Regions from separate parts of the Thalassospira sp. MIT1004 genome, predicted to be linked through region 2. Evidence: predicted binding sites of a transcription regulator. Region 2 holds the regulator's gene; the other holds the start of a gene.
What was found. The regulator PhoB, encoded in region 2, activates phosphate uptake and scavenging genes when phosphate is short. The targets are predictions, from matches to a motif close to TNTCATAAAACTGTCA.

Region 1 (7,565 bases), on a different contig from region 2:
ATGTGCGCGAAGCAGACATACGATTCCCCTGTGCTTAAGCCTGTGTCCGCCAGACAGGCAAGGAAACCGTGTGGTTCATATGTCGATTAGACCGGGCGCAGCCCTTTCCGCGGACGGGGTGCTTTGGGAAGCAAGGGCACCATAGCATTGCGGGCTTTCCGGTTCAAAATAAATGAACCGGAAAGCCCTGAATAAACAGAAGGAAACGGGATCAGGGCTGGGGAAGCTGATCGACAATCACGACCCTGCTGTCGCAATCCATCAGTTTGGCAAGCTTCGATAAACGCTGTTCAACGACTTCACCGTTGAGTGCCGCGAAGTCCCTGTGCATCTGAAGTGTAAGCGTCTTGTCTTCATGAACAAGCGCCGTACCGGGAAGGATGCCTTCAACCCCGCCCGAAAGGGTATGGCCAAGGCGGATGGCGTGACCGTAAAGGCGGCCAATCGCGCGTGTGTCTTCGTCAAGCAGACGGTCGCTTGACTCGTCACCCTTGAAATTGCCGGTATAGCGTGACCCGATGGTATAAGCGAGGAACACCCGGTCATGATGGTTCAGGTCAAGATAGGGATGATGCAGAATGCGGTTATAGCTCTGGATCGCGCGGTAATCGGGGTGTTCGCTCCATCCAACGTCGCCGATGATGCAGGCGGCAAGGCGCAGACGGCCAAGATTGCCAGGCTGATCGCGGAAAATCGGTGCCGACCAGCGATACAGTTCTTCCCCATGCTGATGGAACCTCTCGCCGTCTTCGGCAAAGCTGAGACAGGCATCAAGCAACGGATCGCGTTCGCGCAATTCATCGGGCAGGGCTTCGTACATCCAGCCTTCGCGAAGCCCGTGACTGGAAAACACGACCTCCTTGGCCTGCATGCGTTCAAGCAGCAGGTTCATGACAAGCCCCGCATGAGGCAGGCTATCGATACGGCGTTTGGAAACACCGCCCACCTTGTCAAGCGACACGCGGCTCTGCTGTGATATGATATGCGTCAGTTCGGCGATTTCGGCACGTGGCATGGTCAGGTTATGCACTACCGAAATCGGATAGTTTTCCTGGGCGATATAAAGCTTGGCAATCGAACGCCACGAACCGCCAACCGCAATCAATGGTTTGCCCGCCCCTTCATGCAGCCAGTCGATGCTTTCAAGGTGGGTTTTGACTTCGGCTTCCAGACGGGCACGGTCCGAACCAAATACCGCATGCAGGCGCATGGCACCCAACGGAACGCTGACGCGTTTTTTGATCTCGCCTTCATCAAGCAATACCAGTTCCAGCGACCCGCCACCGATATCACCAACAATGCCGGTTGCGCGCCGATCCCCCGAAATCACGCCAAGGGCGGAAAGGCGGGCTTCTTCAAGGCCGTCAATGACCTTGACGGTCAGGCCGGTCTCGGCAAGGACCCGGTCACAAAAAGCCTGTCCGTCGCTGGCAGCACGGACAGCCGCGGTCGCAAGGATGTCGACCCGTGTGACCTTCATCGCGCGGAGCAACCGGGCAAAACGCCGCAGGGCGGCGGTTGCCATTTCAACACCTTCGGGGTTGAGACGGCCGGTGTTTTCGGGGTCGCGCCCCAGACCGCACATCACCTTTTCGTTAAAAATCGGGGCCGGTGCGCGTGTCATGCCATCAAACACAACAAGACGCACCGAGTTCGAGCCAACATCAATGATGGCGATACGGTTGGAAACCCTTTGGTCAGTCAGCATGCGGTTGGTTGAACCTGCCTGTTTTCTTAGTCATCAAGCTGCAGCACGGGGACATTTGGATCTTCCTCGCTAAGCGCGCTGCCACGGCCCGAAAGTGACGGGTTGGTCATGAAATACTGGTGAGAGGAGAAAGCATTTTCATCGGCTTCGCACCGCTCGTAAGTCCCGTCGGGCTGCAGGTACCAAGCCTGCGCCGTATCTTTCAGATTTGCAATCATGATCTGTTCGACAATCTGGCGCTGGCAGGTGGGGTTTTCCACCGGGACCAGTGTTTCGACACGACGGTTAAGGTTGCGCGGCATCCAGTCGGCAGATGAAATAAACGCCTTGGCCTTGCGCGACGGCAGTTTTGCGCCGTTTGCAAAGACGACAATGCGCGAATGTTCAAGGAAACGACCGACGATGGATTTGACCCGAATATTTTCCGATAACCCCGGCACACCCGGCCGCAAACAGCAGATTCCGCGCACGACCAGTTCGATATGAACCCCGGCCTGGCTGGCGCGATAAAGCGCGTCAATCACCACCGGATCAACAAGGCTGTTCATCTTGGCCCAGATGCCCGCCGGTTTGCCCGCCTGACAGTTTTCGATCTCCTGATCGATATGGGCAAGCAGGGTCGGGCGAAGCGTATGCGGCGCGATGGCAATCTTTTCAAGCGACCGCGGGGTCGCATAACCGGTCATGAAATTAAAGATGCTGGCCGCGTCACGACCCAATGCCGGATCGCACGAGAAGAACGAAATATCGGTATAGAATTTCGCGGTGATCGGGTGATAGTTGCCGGTCCCGAAATGGACATAGGTCCGAAGCCCGTGGCTTTCGCGCCTGACCACCAGTGACACCTTGGCATGCGTTTTCCAGTCAAGGAAGCCATAGACCACCTGACAACCGGCACGTTCAAGATCGGCCGCCCAGCGCAGGTTGGCTTCCTCGTCAAAGCGGGCCTTGAGCTCCACCATCGCCGTTACCGATTTGCCCGCTTCGGCAGCCGCAATCAGGGCCTTGACGATCGGGCTGTTTTCCGATGTGCGATAAAGGGTCTGCTTGATGGTGACGACTTCGGGGTCACGCGCAGCCTGCAACAGGAACTGCACGACGACGTCGAAATCCTCGAACGGGTGGTGAACCACCAGATCCTTTTTGCTGATCGCGGCAAAGCAATCGCCGCCAAAGTCGCGCACCCGTTCAGGATAACGCGCGCCATAGGGCGGGAACAGTAGATCATGATGCAGATCGGAATCGATCAGCTGTTTGACATCGACAAGCCCGACAAGCCCGTCGACCTTGACGACTTCTTCGGGGGCGACAGAAAGTTCGTCGACCACGAAATCCAGAAGGTCTTCTGGCATCTCGGCATTGACTTTAAGTCGGATGATGCTGCCGCGGCGCCGACGCTTCAGGGCGGTCTTGAAAACGCGTACCAGATCTTCGGCTTCTTCTTCGATTTCAACGTCCGAGTCACGGATAACGCGAAACAGGCCGTGTTCGATCATGTCGAAACCGGGGAACAGCTTGTTAAGGTAAAGGACAATCGCCTGTTCCAGCGGCAGATACCGTTCGGTCCGGCCCGGCATGCGCAGGAAACGGCCGATTTTCGGCGGTACCGGGATCAGCCCGCGCATGTTGTGACCATCCGCCGGGTCAAACAGCTGCATGACGATCGCAAAGCCAAGGTTCGGAATGAACGGGAAGGGATGGGACGGATCAATCGCAAGCGGCGTTAAGGTCGGGAAGATTTCGCGCATGAAATAGCCGTCAAGCCATTTGCGGTCGGTCTGGGTCAAATCATCCGGTCTGATCACCGAAATCCCGTGCTTGTCCATCTCGCTGCTAAGCTGCTGCCAGATGCGCTGCTGATCCTGCATCAACTGGCTGGCATCATATGTGATGGCGCGCAGCTGCTCGGACGGGCTCATGCCATCCTGGCTGACCTTGGTCATGCCCGCACGCAGTTGCCCGACCAGGCCTGCAACGCGCACCATATAGAATTCGTCAAGGTTGCTGGCGGAAATCGACAGGAACCGCAAGCGTTCCAGCAACGGATGCCGTTTGTTCTGGGCCTCTTCAAGGACGCGGCCGTTAAAGGCCAGCCACGAAAGTTCGCGGTTTATAAAGCGCTTGTCCGAATCAAGTGTGATGGCGCTTGATTGAATAACGGCGGCGTGGGTCACGCTGTGCCTCCTGCGAAAGTGGGTTTGTGTCCTTGAAATAAAGCGACAGGTCCCGGTTGCGATTGGAGTATAGGATAACTGCTTGTCGGGGTGCAATTTTCTTAAATTTTTAAGTCAGTTTTCTTGGTGGCTTCACAGCGCCCGATGTGGCATGCAAAAGTCTGCTTTCCTTAAGATCACCGGATACCCGATTTTATGAAGACATTGCTTCTGCTCAGGCATGCAAAATCAAGCTGGACCGATCCGTCCCGATCCGATCACGACCGGGAACTGAACCGGCGCGGCGAAAAGGCGGCCCCGGTGATGGGGCGCTATTTGCATGAACAGGGGCTGGTGCCCGATCTGATCTGGTGTTCAACCGCCGAACGTGCGGTCCAGACATTAACCCTGCTGGGGCGCGATTTTGCCAGTGCATCCGACGTGATCTACAACGAAGACCTTTATATGGCGACCGAGGCCGTGCTGCTTGAAAGCCTTGGGCACACCCATGACGAGGCCCGCTGTGTAATGATGATCGGCCATAATCCGGGACTTGCCGATTTCGCCGCCCGGCTGTTTGGCGAGGGCGATGGCGAGGCATTGCTGGAAATGAACCGTAAATATCCGACCTGCGGTCTTTGCCAGTATGAATTTGATGTTGATCATTGGGCGGACGTTCGGTTTGAAGCCGGGCGCCTGATTCGCTTTGTCAAGGTCAAGGATTTGCAGGGGGGCGGTGCGCCGCCGACCTGAAATTCCGGCCCGCAATGCAGACCATTGCGACGGGCACTTGACGGCGGGGCTTTGGCAGCGTTTTATACCGCAGAATTTCAAGCGCCGCGTCGCGCAAACAGACAGATCACCCGATTTAAGCCCCCCGAATTGACCGGGGTGGCTGGTTTGCGGTGCTTTTTTGTTTGACAGCGCGGTGCAGCCATGCACCTTTGCGCCAAATTTGTGGCCCAAAATACCAAGCATACAAAGCAACCTGGAAAGACCATGCATCCTTATCGTTCACACAATTGTAATGCGTTGCGCGCCTCTGACGCCGATGCGGAAGTGCGCCTGTCCGGCTGGATCCACCGCAAGCGCGACCACGGCAACCTTTTGTTTGTCGATTTGCGCGACCATTACGGCATCACCCAGATCGTGATCGATATTTCAAGCCCGCTTTTCGCGGTTCTTGAAAAGTCGCGTGCCGAAAGTGTGATCACGGTGGACGGCAAGGTCGTCAAACGTACCGCCGAAACCGTCAACCCGAACCTGCCGACCGGCGAGATCGAGGTTTATGCCTCGAACATCGAAGTCCAGTCGTCGGCCGACGTTCTGCCGATGCCGGTCTTTGGCGATGCCGAATATGGCGAGGAAATCCGCCTGCGTCACCGTTACCTTGATCTGCGCCGCGAAAGTGTTCATTCGAACATCGTTCTGCGCTCGCGCGTGATTTCGGCAATGCGTCAGAAAATGACCGCACAGGGATTTTTGGAAATCCAGACCCCGATCCTGACGGCAAGCTCGCCGGAAGGTGCGCGTGACTTCCTGGTACCGTCGCGCATGCATCCGGGCAAGTTCTATGCCCTGCCGCAGGCTCCCCAGCAGTTCAAACAGCTTCTGATGGTTTCGGGCTTTGACCGTTACTTCCAGATCGCACCGTGCTTCCGCGATGAAGACGCCCGTGCCGACCGTTCGCCGGGGGAATTCTATCAGCTCGATTTCGAGATGGCCTTTGCCACCCAGGACGACGTGTTTGACGCGATCGAGCCGGTTCTTCATGACATCTTTGTCGAGTTCGGCGGTGGTCGTGACGTAACGCCGCTTCCGTTCCCGCGCATTCCGTTTGATGAATCGATGGCGAAATATGGCTCTGACAAGCCCGACCTTCGCAACCCGATCATCCTGTCTGACGTGACCGAAGCCTTCCGTGGTTCGAATTTCGGCATCTTTGCCTCGAACATCGAAAAGGGTTCGGTGGTTCGCGCCATTCCGGCACCGGGGGCCGCAGGCCGCCCGCGCAGCTTCTTTGACAAGCTCAATGCCTGGGCCCGCGAAGAAGGGGCGGCTGGTCTTGGTTACATCGTTTATGATGAAAACGGCGAAGCCAAAGGCCCGATTGCCAAGAACCTTGACGCCGAACGTATCGCAAAGATCAAGGAAGTTACCGGCGTTGCCAATGGCGATGCGGTCTTCTTTGCCTGTGACAGGGAACTGGCAGCCGCCAAATTTGCCGGCAAGTCGCGCGACAAGGTTTGCGATGAACTGGGTCTTCGTGAAGACGGCATGTTCAAATTCTGCTGGATCGTTGATTTCCCGATGTACGAGGAAGACGACGACGGCAAGATCGAATTCAGCCACAACCCGTTCTCGATGCCGCAAGGCGGTCTTGAGGCCCTTGAAAGCATGAACCCGCTTGATATCAAGGCGTGGCAGTATGACATCGTCTGTAACGGTATCGAACTGTCGTCCGGTGCCATTCGTAACCACCGCCCGGACATCATGTACAAGGCGTTCGAGATTGCCGGTTATGGCAAGGACGTCGTTGATGACCGCTTTGGCGGCATGATCAACGCGTTCAAATTCGGCGCCCCGCCGCACGGTGGTTCTGCCCCGGGTGTGGACCGTATTGTGATGCTTCTGGCTGACGAGCCGAACATTCGCGAAGTCATTGCCTTCCCGCTGAACCAGCAGGCGCAGGATCTGATGATGAATGCCCCGGCCGAGGTCGATGACCGCCAGCTTAAAGAACTGCATCTGCGGGTGCAGCTTCCGCCGAAAATCAAAAAAGACTGATTTCAGACTGCTGACAAAGTCCTCGCCAATTGCGGGGACTTTTGATTCAATGGGGCATGCTTAAAAAGAAAGAAGCCCATCAGGAAGAACTTGAGATGGTGACGCTGTCATCTCTGGTGCCTTCGGATCATTTGCTGCGCAATATCGACGCGGTGATCGATTTCAGTTTCATTCATGACCGGGTTGCACATTTGTATTGTGCCGACAACGGACGCCCGGCGCTTGATCCGGTGCTGTTGTTCAAGATGCTGTTTGTCGGCTATCTGTTTGGCATTCGCTCGGAACGGCAATTGCTGCGCGAGATCGAGGTCAATGTGGCCTATCGTTGGTTTTTGCAGCTTCGCCTGACCGACAAGGTGCCCGATGCCAGCACGATCAGTCAGAACCGGCGGCGACGGTTCAATGACAGCGACATCTGTCAGGAGATTTTCGACGAGATTGTCGAACAGGGTATCCGGGCGGGCCTTGTCGATGGCACAGTACTTTATAGCGACAGCACGCACCTCAAGGCCAATGCCAACAAGAACCGCTTCGACCGTCAGGTGGTCGAGAAGTCTCGTGCGGACTATCTTGCCGCCCTTGATGCCGATATTGCGCAGGACCGGGCTGATCATGGCAAGAAGCCGCTCAGGGAGAAAGCGCGTCAGTCTGTCTGTTGCCAAAGAAACAAAGATCAACCGTACCGATCCCGAGAGCGGCTATATGGTGCGCGATGGCAAGCCGAAGGGTTTTTTCTATCTTGATCACCGCACTGTCGACAGTGCCCATGCACTGATCACCGATATCCATGTCACGCCGGGCAATGTCCATGACAGTATGCCCTATCTGTCACGTCTGGACCGGCAGCGCGCCCGGTTCGGCTTCGATGTGCGGGCAGTGGGGCTGGATGCCGGTTACTTTACCGCCGGGATCGCCAA
Region 2 (7,565 bases):
CTGCGACAACACAAACGGTGCGCGCAGATTGGCTTCCATATGATAGTCCCAGCCCTCACGCGTGGCGGTGCTGATATCATCATATTCAAAGGTGGATGCATTATTGATCAGCACACCAATCGGGCCAAGTGCAGCCGTTGCTTCGCGTACGACACGGCTGCTGTCTTCTTCCTTGCCAAGATCAGCGGAAATAACGCAGGCGCGACGACCAAGGGACCGGATTTCCTCGGCAAGCTGTTCCGCATCCCTGCGCGAGGAATGGCAATGAAGGGCAACATCATAACCCTGTGTCGCCAGATCAAGCGATAAAGCCCGTCCGATACGCTTGGCAGCCCCGGTTACAAGAGCCGTTTTAGGCATTTTCCCTGTCATCTGGTTTCCATCCCGTTCATCAAGATGCGCCCCTTCCCGGGGAAGGCAGCCCCCTTAAATATCGGCCGCCGTCATTTATGTTTGGTCATTCCGGAACTTACAATCAAACCCGCCAGCCGGTCCATAACCGCATTTATCGTTTCAGGCATGAAGATCAATCATGCCGTAACCAGACTCGCAACATATCCCAGATAAGCCAGAACAAAGACGATCCCGGTGATCCGCGACACTCCGCGCAGGAAATAGCCGACCACCAGCAAAAGAATGGTAACTGCCAGCATGATCCAAAGATCGGATTGCAGAATCTGGTCTGGCACGGCAATCGGCGCAATCAGCGATACACCACCGATGATCACCAGCAGGTTCAAAAGATTGGAACCAACAACATTGCCAAGTGCAACGTCGGAATGCCCGCGGAACGCCGCAACAATCGATGCCGCCAGTTCAGGAAGCGATGTTCCGAATGCGACAAGGGTCAAGCCAATGACGGCTTCGGACACACCGAACTGACGCGCGACAGAAACACCACCATCCACCAGCAGATCCGCCCCATAGGTCAAGGCGACAATCCCGATAACAGTGGCAACAATCGGCTTGAGCCAACCGCTTGGTACTTCGCCGACTTCGTCGACTTCTTCCTCATGCAGGTGGCTGGCATCACCCGGGCTTTTTTTGTCATGCTGATAGGTAAAGTACCAGATCGCTGCCAGAACCAGCAGCATCACCGCCCCAGCCCAGCGTTCGACAACGCCAAACATGCAAAGCCCGATGAACAGAACGGTCCCCAGCAGCATGGTGCCGCCATCGCGCACAACCATGGTCCGCGATGCCGTAATCGGTTTTAGAACCGCTGTTGCGCCGAGGATCAAAAGAATATTGGCAATGTTAGAACCAACCACGTTCCCCATCGCGATGTCGCCCGACCCGGCAAGCGCCGCATTCAGCGACACGACAAATTCGGGGGCCGACGTCCCAGCGGCAACCACGGTCAAACCAACAATGATCTTGGAAACCCCCATCAACAGCGCCAGACCGACAGCACCGCGAACAATGAACTCACCACCGGCAGTCAAAAGCACAAGACCACCGATAATCTGCAAATAGGGGATGAACTGTTCCAATTCCGGCCTGCTCGTTTGGGGAAATTTCTGATTGTTCCATGCCCTTTTACGGGCCAGCGGAACATGGCATTGCGAACGTAGAATAGCAAGCTGCGTCGTCCCGTCGTAATACCATTCGTCACATCGGTGTGATGCGGTTCCCACACTGGCACGCATACCGAAAGCAATCGTCGCGGTCGCCTGCTCTTAAGACGTGTCATCCATCACAGATGCCCTCTCATACGCGAAATTTCCATAGAAATCATAGGGGTATTTCCGCTATCCTGATTTGAACGACTTCCTTTACACGCCTATCTGCGCCGGACGCATAATCCATCATGTCACACAGCGTTCTTTTCGAGCTGTTCCTTGTCCTGACCGCCGCGGTGATTGCCGTCCCGCTGGCACAGAAATTACGTGCGAACTCGATCATCGGTTTCCTGATCGGCGGCTTTTGCATCGGCCCTTTCGGTTTTGGCCTGATCAGTGACCGCGAAGACATTTCAACCGTCGCCGAGCTTGGCATTGTCTTTCTGCTGTTCATGATCGGTCTTGAATTGTCGCGCGAACGCCTGCGCGTGATTGGGGGCCGGTTCGCGACCCTTGGTTTCCTGCAGATCGGCGTCACGATGGCCGTGATGTTCGGTGTATTGCTGCTGATCAATTACGATATGCCCGCCTCCATCGTGATTGCCGGAGCACTGGCCCTGTCATCAACAGCCATTATCCTTAAACAGCTTTCTGATGAACGCCAGTTGCACACACGTTTCGGGCGTGCAGCCCTTGCCATCCTGCTGTTGCAGGACGTTGCGGTTGGTCCCTTCCTGATCATGGTGCAGGCCGCTGGCAATGCCGGGAGCGAAACCAGCCCCTGGATCAGCGCACTAAGCGGTGTGGGGGCGGTTGCTGTATTGTTGCTGACCGGTCGTTATCTCCTGCCGCGACTGTTTCGGTATATTGCGGCTCTTAAAAACCCGGAACTTTTTGCAATCGGGACCCTGTTTGTCGTTCTGGCTGCCAGCACATTGACCGAAGCCGCGGGCCTTTCAATGGCGCTTGGTGCCTTTATCGCCGGGGTAATGTTGGCCGAAACCGAATTCCGCCATCAGATCGAAGCCGACATTTCGCCATTTCGCGGTGTTTTCCTGTCGCTGTTCTTCATGTCTGTGGGAATGTCGGTCAATGCCAATGTGGTCATCGGTCAGGCCGGAACGATCATTTTGTGGCTGATCGGGCTTCTGGTCATAAAGGCAGCGGTTCTTTTCGGATTGTCCCTGCTGATCGGCTTTAACCGTGCATCTTCAATTCGGGTCGCCATGAGCCTGGCCGCCGGTGGTGAATTCGCCTTCGTCATGCTTGCACTGGCATCGCAGAACGGGGCGGTTCCGATTGACATCGCCGTGATGCTGATCCCGGTGGTTGCGATTTCGATGGGTCTGACGCCGACTTTGATTTCGCTCGGCCACCGCATCGAACAGAAGCTTCATCCAAAGGAAACCGATCAGCTAAGCGAGATCTCGGATGAAACCGACGGCATTCAGAAACATGTTCTGGTGATTGGTTGCGGGCGCGTCGGCCGGGTTCTGGCCCGTCTGCTGCGCACCAAGGAAATCCCGTTTATCGTTCTGGAATCCGATGCCCAACAGGTTTCGCGTGGCCGAGCCGAAGGTCTGCCTGTTTATTTTGCCGATGGGTCCCGACCGGAAACATTTCGTGCCGCCCATACCGAACAGGCCCATATTGCCGCCGTTGCCATGGGCAACCCGCACGCAACCGAAAAGACCGTCGCCTTGCTGCGACAGCATTATCCGCATCTGAAAATCTTTGCCCGTGCCCAGGACATCACCCATATCGGTCCGCTGTCACGCAGTGGTGCCGATGCGGCCATCCCCGAGGTACTTGAAACCGGTTTACGCCTGTCCGATCACGTTCTGGCGGCCTGCGATATCCCGCAGGAAGATATCGATATCGAAATAGCCAAGTTCCGGCGTGCCGATATGCTGCTGATGAACGAACTTGCCCCGCGCACCGCGCGCCAAAAAACCGAAGACCAGGCACAAAAAACTGCCAAACCGGCAAAATCCAGGAAAAGCACCTGAAACACAAAGACCCCCATCACGAGAATGGGGGTCTTTCGTTTCGTCTTCCAGAATAACCGCAATCAAGCGGCTTCGACATCCAGTGCATAGCCAGCAGCACGAACCGTGCGGATCACATCGCGCGTTCCCTTGACGTCATTCAATGCCTTGCGCAGACGACGAATGTGAACGTCAACCGTGCGGGTTTCGACATAGATATTCGGCCCCCAAACCGCATTCAGAAGCTGCTCGCGCGAGAAAACCCGCCCCGGATGTTCCAGGAAATAACGCAGCAGACGGAATTCGGTTGGGCCAAGATGGATAGCCTTGCCGTTACGACTGACACGATGGGCGGCCAGATCCATTTCGATATCGGAATAGATCAACTGCCCTTGTGGTTGCGCCGGACCGGATCGACGCAGAAGTGCGCGAATACGGGCCAGCAATTCACCAATCGCAAACGGCTTGGTTACATAATCATCGGCCCCGGTATCAAGGCCGCGGATGCGGTCGCCTTCTTCGCCACGCGCCGTAACCATGATCACCGGCAAATCGCGGCTTTCAGGCTTCCGGCGGATCTGGCGGCAAACCTCGATCCCTGACATCACCGGCAGTATCCAGTCCAGAAGGACCAGATCGACATGGGTTTCGGCCAGAATTTTCAACGCTTCGTCACCGTCCCCGGCTTCGACAACCTGCATCCCCTCGCGTTCGAGGTTGTAGCGCAACATGGTTACGATTGCAGCTTCGTCCTCGACGATAAGAACCGTTGGGTCCATCTTCCTATGCTCCAGTGTCACTCATTCGGTTCTACGACGGCAAAGTTCGCCGCGTCATTTTTTGGCCGAGTATCCATCGGCAGGTCTTCGCCCTTGATCCGGTAATAGATCGTTTCGGCAATGTTGGTCGCATGATCGCCAATACGTTCGATATTCTTGGCGATAAACAGCAGATGGGTCGATGCCGTGATGTTACGCGGATCTTCCATCATATAGGTCAGCAGTTCACGGAACAGGGAATTGTACATATCGTCAACTTCCTGATCGCGCGCCCAGACACGCTGGGCCTTTTCCGCATCACCTTCGATATAGGCATCCAGAACGTCCTTGATGATTTCCTGGCACAGCTTGGCCATGTTCGGGATCACCTGAACCGGGCGGATCGGCGGCACCTGGTTAAGAACCTGCGCACGCTTGGCGATATTTTTCGCCAGATCACCGATACGTTCTAGATCGTTGGACAGTTTAAGCGCGGTCACCACCTGTCGCAGGTCATCTGCCATCGGCTGACGCAGGGCCAGAAGACGTACGGCAAAATCCTGCACTTCCTGTTCCAGCGTATCGATACGGTGATCGGAAAGAATGACCTTCTCGGCCAGTTCAGAATCCCGTTTAACGATCGCACGAATGGCGGAAATCAGCTGACTTTCGGCAAGCCCGCCCATCTGCGAAATGATGTTGTTCAGACGGGTCAGTTCTTCGTCAAACGAACTGACGATATGATGTTTCTCATCGACCATCGAAAATACTCCTGCCCGGACTTAACCGAAGCGACCCGTAATGTATCCCTTGGTGCGCTCGTCCTTGGGATTGGTGAAAATCTGATCGGTTTCGCCCACTTCGACCAGCTTGCCGAGATGGAAAAACGCCGTGCGCTGCGACACGCGGGCAGCCTGCTGCATGGAGTGCGTCACGATCACAATGGTGTAGTTCGAACGAAGCTCGTCGATCAGTTCCTCGACCTTTGCGGTTGCAATCGGGTCAAGTGCCGAACACGGTTCATCCATCAGGATGACTTCGGGGCTGACGGCAACCGCACGTGCAATGCAAAGACGCTGCTGCTGCCCACCAGAAAGACCGGTTGCCGGTTCCGGCAGACGGTCTTTGACTTCTTTCAGTAGACCCGCCCGTTCAAGCGAGGTCATGACGATTTCATCGAGCTCGTCGCGCGAATTCACCAGACCGTGAATACGTGGGCCATAGGCCACGTTGTCATAAATCGACTTCGGGAACGGGTTCGGTTTCTGGAACACCATGCCAATGCGCGCGCGCAACTGAACAACGTCGATTGCCTTGTCATAGATATCACGGTCATCAAGCGTTACCTTGCCCTTGATCGTGACACCGTCAATCGTGTCATTCATGCGGTTCATGCACCGCAGGAAGGTTGATTTGCCGCAGCCCGACGGGCCGATAAGTGCTGTGACCTGACGTTCGACAATGTCAAGATTGACATCAAAAAGCGCCTGGTTGTCGCCGTAGAAAAGATTGAGGTCACGGGCCGTCATTTTCGGGCTAGTGACTGACGGCTCTGCCGTCATTGCGCTTTGAGTTACAACAGCCATTTTACCACTTCCGTTCAAATTTCTTGCGCAGATACACGGCCAATCCGTTCATCAGAATCAGGAAGCCCAGCAAGACCATGATGGCCGCCGAAGTCTTCTCGACAAAGGCACGTTCCGGACTATCCGCCCACAGATAAATCTGCACCGGCAGAACTGTCGCCGGATCAAGTGCCCCGCCCGGGATATCAACAATAAACGCCACCATACCGATCATCAGAAGCGGTGCGGTTTCCCCAAGAGCCTGCGCCATGCCGATGATGGTCCCGGTCAGAATACCGGGCATCGCCAGCGGTAACACGTGATGGGTCACCGTCTGAACCGGCGACGCCCCAAGACCAAGGGCAGCCTGCCGGATCGACGGCGGCACTGCCTTGATCGCCGCACGTGATGCGATGATGATGGTCGGCAATGTCATGAGGGCCAGCGTCAGACCACCAACAACCGGGGCCGACCGCGGCAGGTGCATGACATTAAGGTAAACCTCAAGCCCGAGAAGACCGAACACGATCGACGGCACAGCCGCAAGGTTGTTGATGTTGACTTCGACAATCGTCGTGAACCGGTTTCGCGGTGCAAATTCTTCCAGATAGATCGCCGCCAGAACACCAATCGGAAACGACAGTATCAGTGTCACAACCAGGGTATAGAAAGACCCGACCGCAGCGCCCCAGATCCCGGCCAATTCCGGTTCGCGGGAATCACCATTGGTAAAGAACCGCGTATGGAACTGCTTTTCGACCGATCCTTGAGAGACCAGTGTATTATACCAACCAATTTCCTGATCGTTCAGGCGACGGTCGCCTTCGTCTGTGTTTGCACTGATATAACCTTTGTTGAGCATATCAAAGTCGTCACCGGAAATCAGCCAGACCTTCCGGGTCTGTCCGATCAGAGACGGATTTTCAAGCACCCTCTCGCGCAGATCATAAGATGCCCCGCCCGAAACAATGTCATAGAGATCACGCCGTTCGCTACGTCCGCTCACTTCCGGGAACTGTTTGCTCAGTGCATCCCTGATCAGACTATCAAAATTGGCCCTGCCAATAATTGCCGGATCACCTGTTCCGTCCGGATCAATCTTGGCCGGGTCGAAAAAGATTTCCATCTGAACATAGGTCTGGAAAAAGGCACTATAACCTTTCGAAATGATCGAATAGCCAAGCACAACCAGCGCCATAAGAGCGATGGCAATTGCGCTTAAGCCGTAAATCTTGAACCTGCGTTCCGCTGCGTAACGTTTTTTAATGTTACGTGCCAATTTCGGGCTGTCCCAGTCAACCGGCGTGTGCAGATTGCCAGAGATCACTTTTGCGGCGGCTCTGTCTTCCATAAGCGATGCCATATCAGTCATATTTCTCGCGATACTTCTGAACAACCTTAAGGGCAAACACGTTCAGACCCAAGGTGATAAGGAAAAGAAGCAGACCCAGTGCAAATGCCGACAGGGTTTTGGCACTGTCGAATTCCTGGTCACCGACCAGAAGTGTTACGATCTGCACGGTAACAGTGGTCACGGCCTGCAACGGGTTTACCGTCATGTTGGCGGCAAGTCCGGCAGCCATCACAACGATCATGGTTTCCCCAATCGCACGCGACACCGCCAGCAATACCGCACCAACAATACCGGGCAGGGCTGCGGGGAAAATCACATGCCGAATGGTTTCAGACCTT

Region 1: BC440_RS15535 (RNA degradosome polyphosphate kinase) is a predicted target of PhoB. The motif match lies at 3,984-3,999, and genes of this name have one in related genera.

Annotation. Positions count from the first base shown of each region.
Region 1 is NZ_MCAO01000042.1:304,402-311,966, forward strand. It holds gene BC440_RS15525 (DUF1835 domain-containing protein) at 1-19, opposite strand, end outside; gene ppx (exopolyphosphatase) at 212-1,708, opposite strand; gene BC440_RS15535 (RNA degradosome polyphosphate kinase) at 1,735-3,882, opposite strand; gene BC440_RS15540 (histidine phosphatase family protein) at 4,078-4,614, shown strand; gene aspS (aspartate--tRNA ligase) at 4,861-6,648, shown strand; one part of gene BC440_RS15550 (IS1182 family transposase) at 6,705-7,300, shown strand; one part of gene BC440_RS15550 (IS1182 family transposase) at 7,299-7,565, shown strand, end outside.
Region 2 is NZ_MCAO01000011.1:346,205-353,769, forward strand. It holds gene BC440_RS06375 (SDR family oxidoreductase) at 1-372, opposite strand, end outside; gene BC440_RS06380 (calcium/sodium antiporter) at 531-1,493, opposite strand; gene BC440_RS06385 (cation:proton antiporter) at 1,811-3,571, shown strand; gene phoB (phosphate regulon transcriptional regulator PhoB) at 3,634-4,329, opposite strand; gene phoU (phosphate signaling complex protein PhoU) at 4,347-5,069, opposite strand; gene pstB (phosphate ABC transporter ATP-binding protein PstB) at 5,091-5,894, opposite strand; gene pstA (phosphate ABC transporter permease PstA) at 5,896-7,245, opposite strand; gene pstC (phosphate ABC transporter permease subunit PstC) at 7,238-7,565, opposite strand, start outside.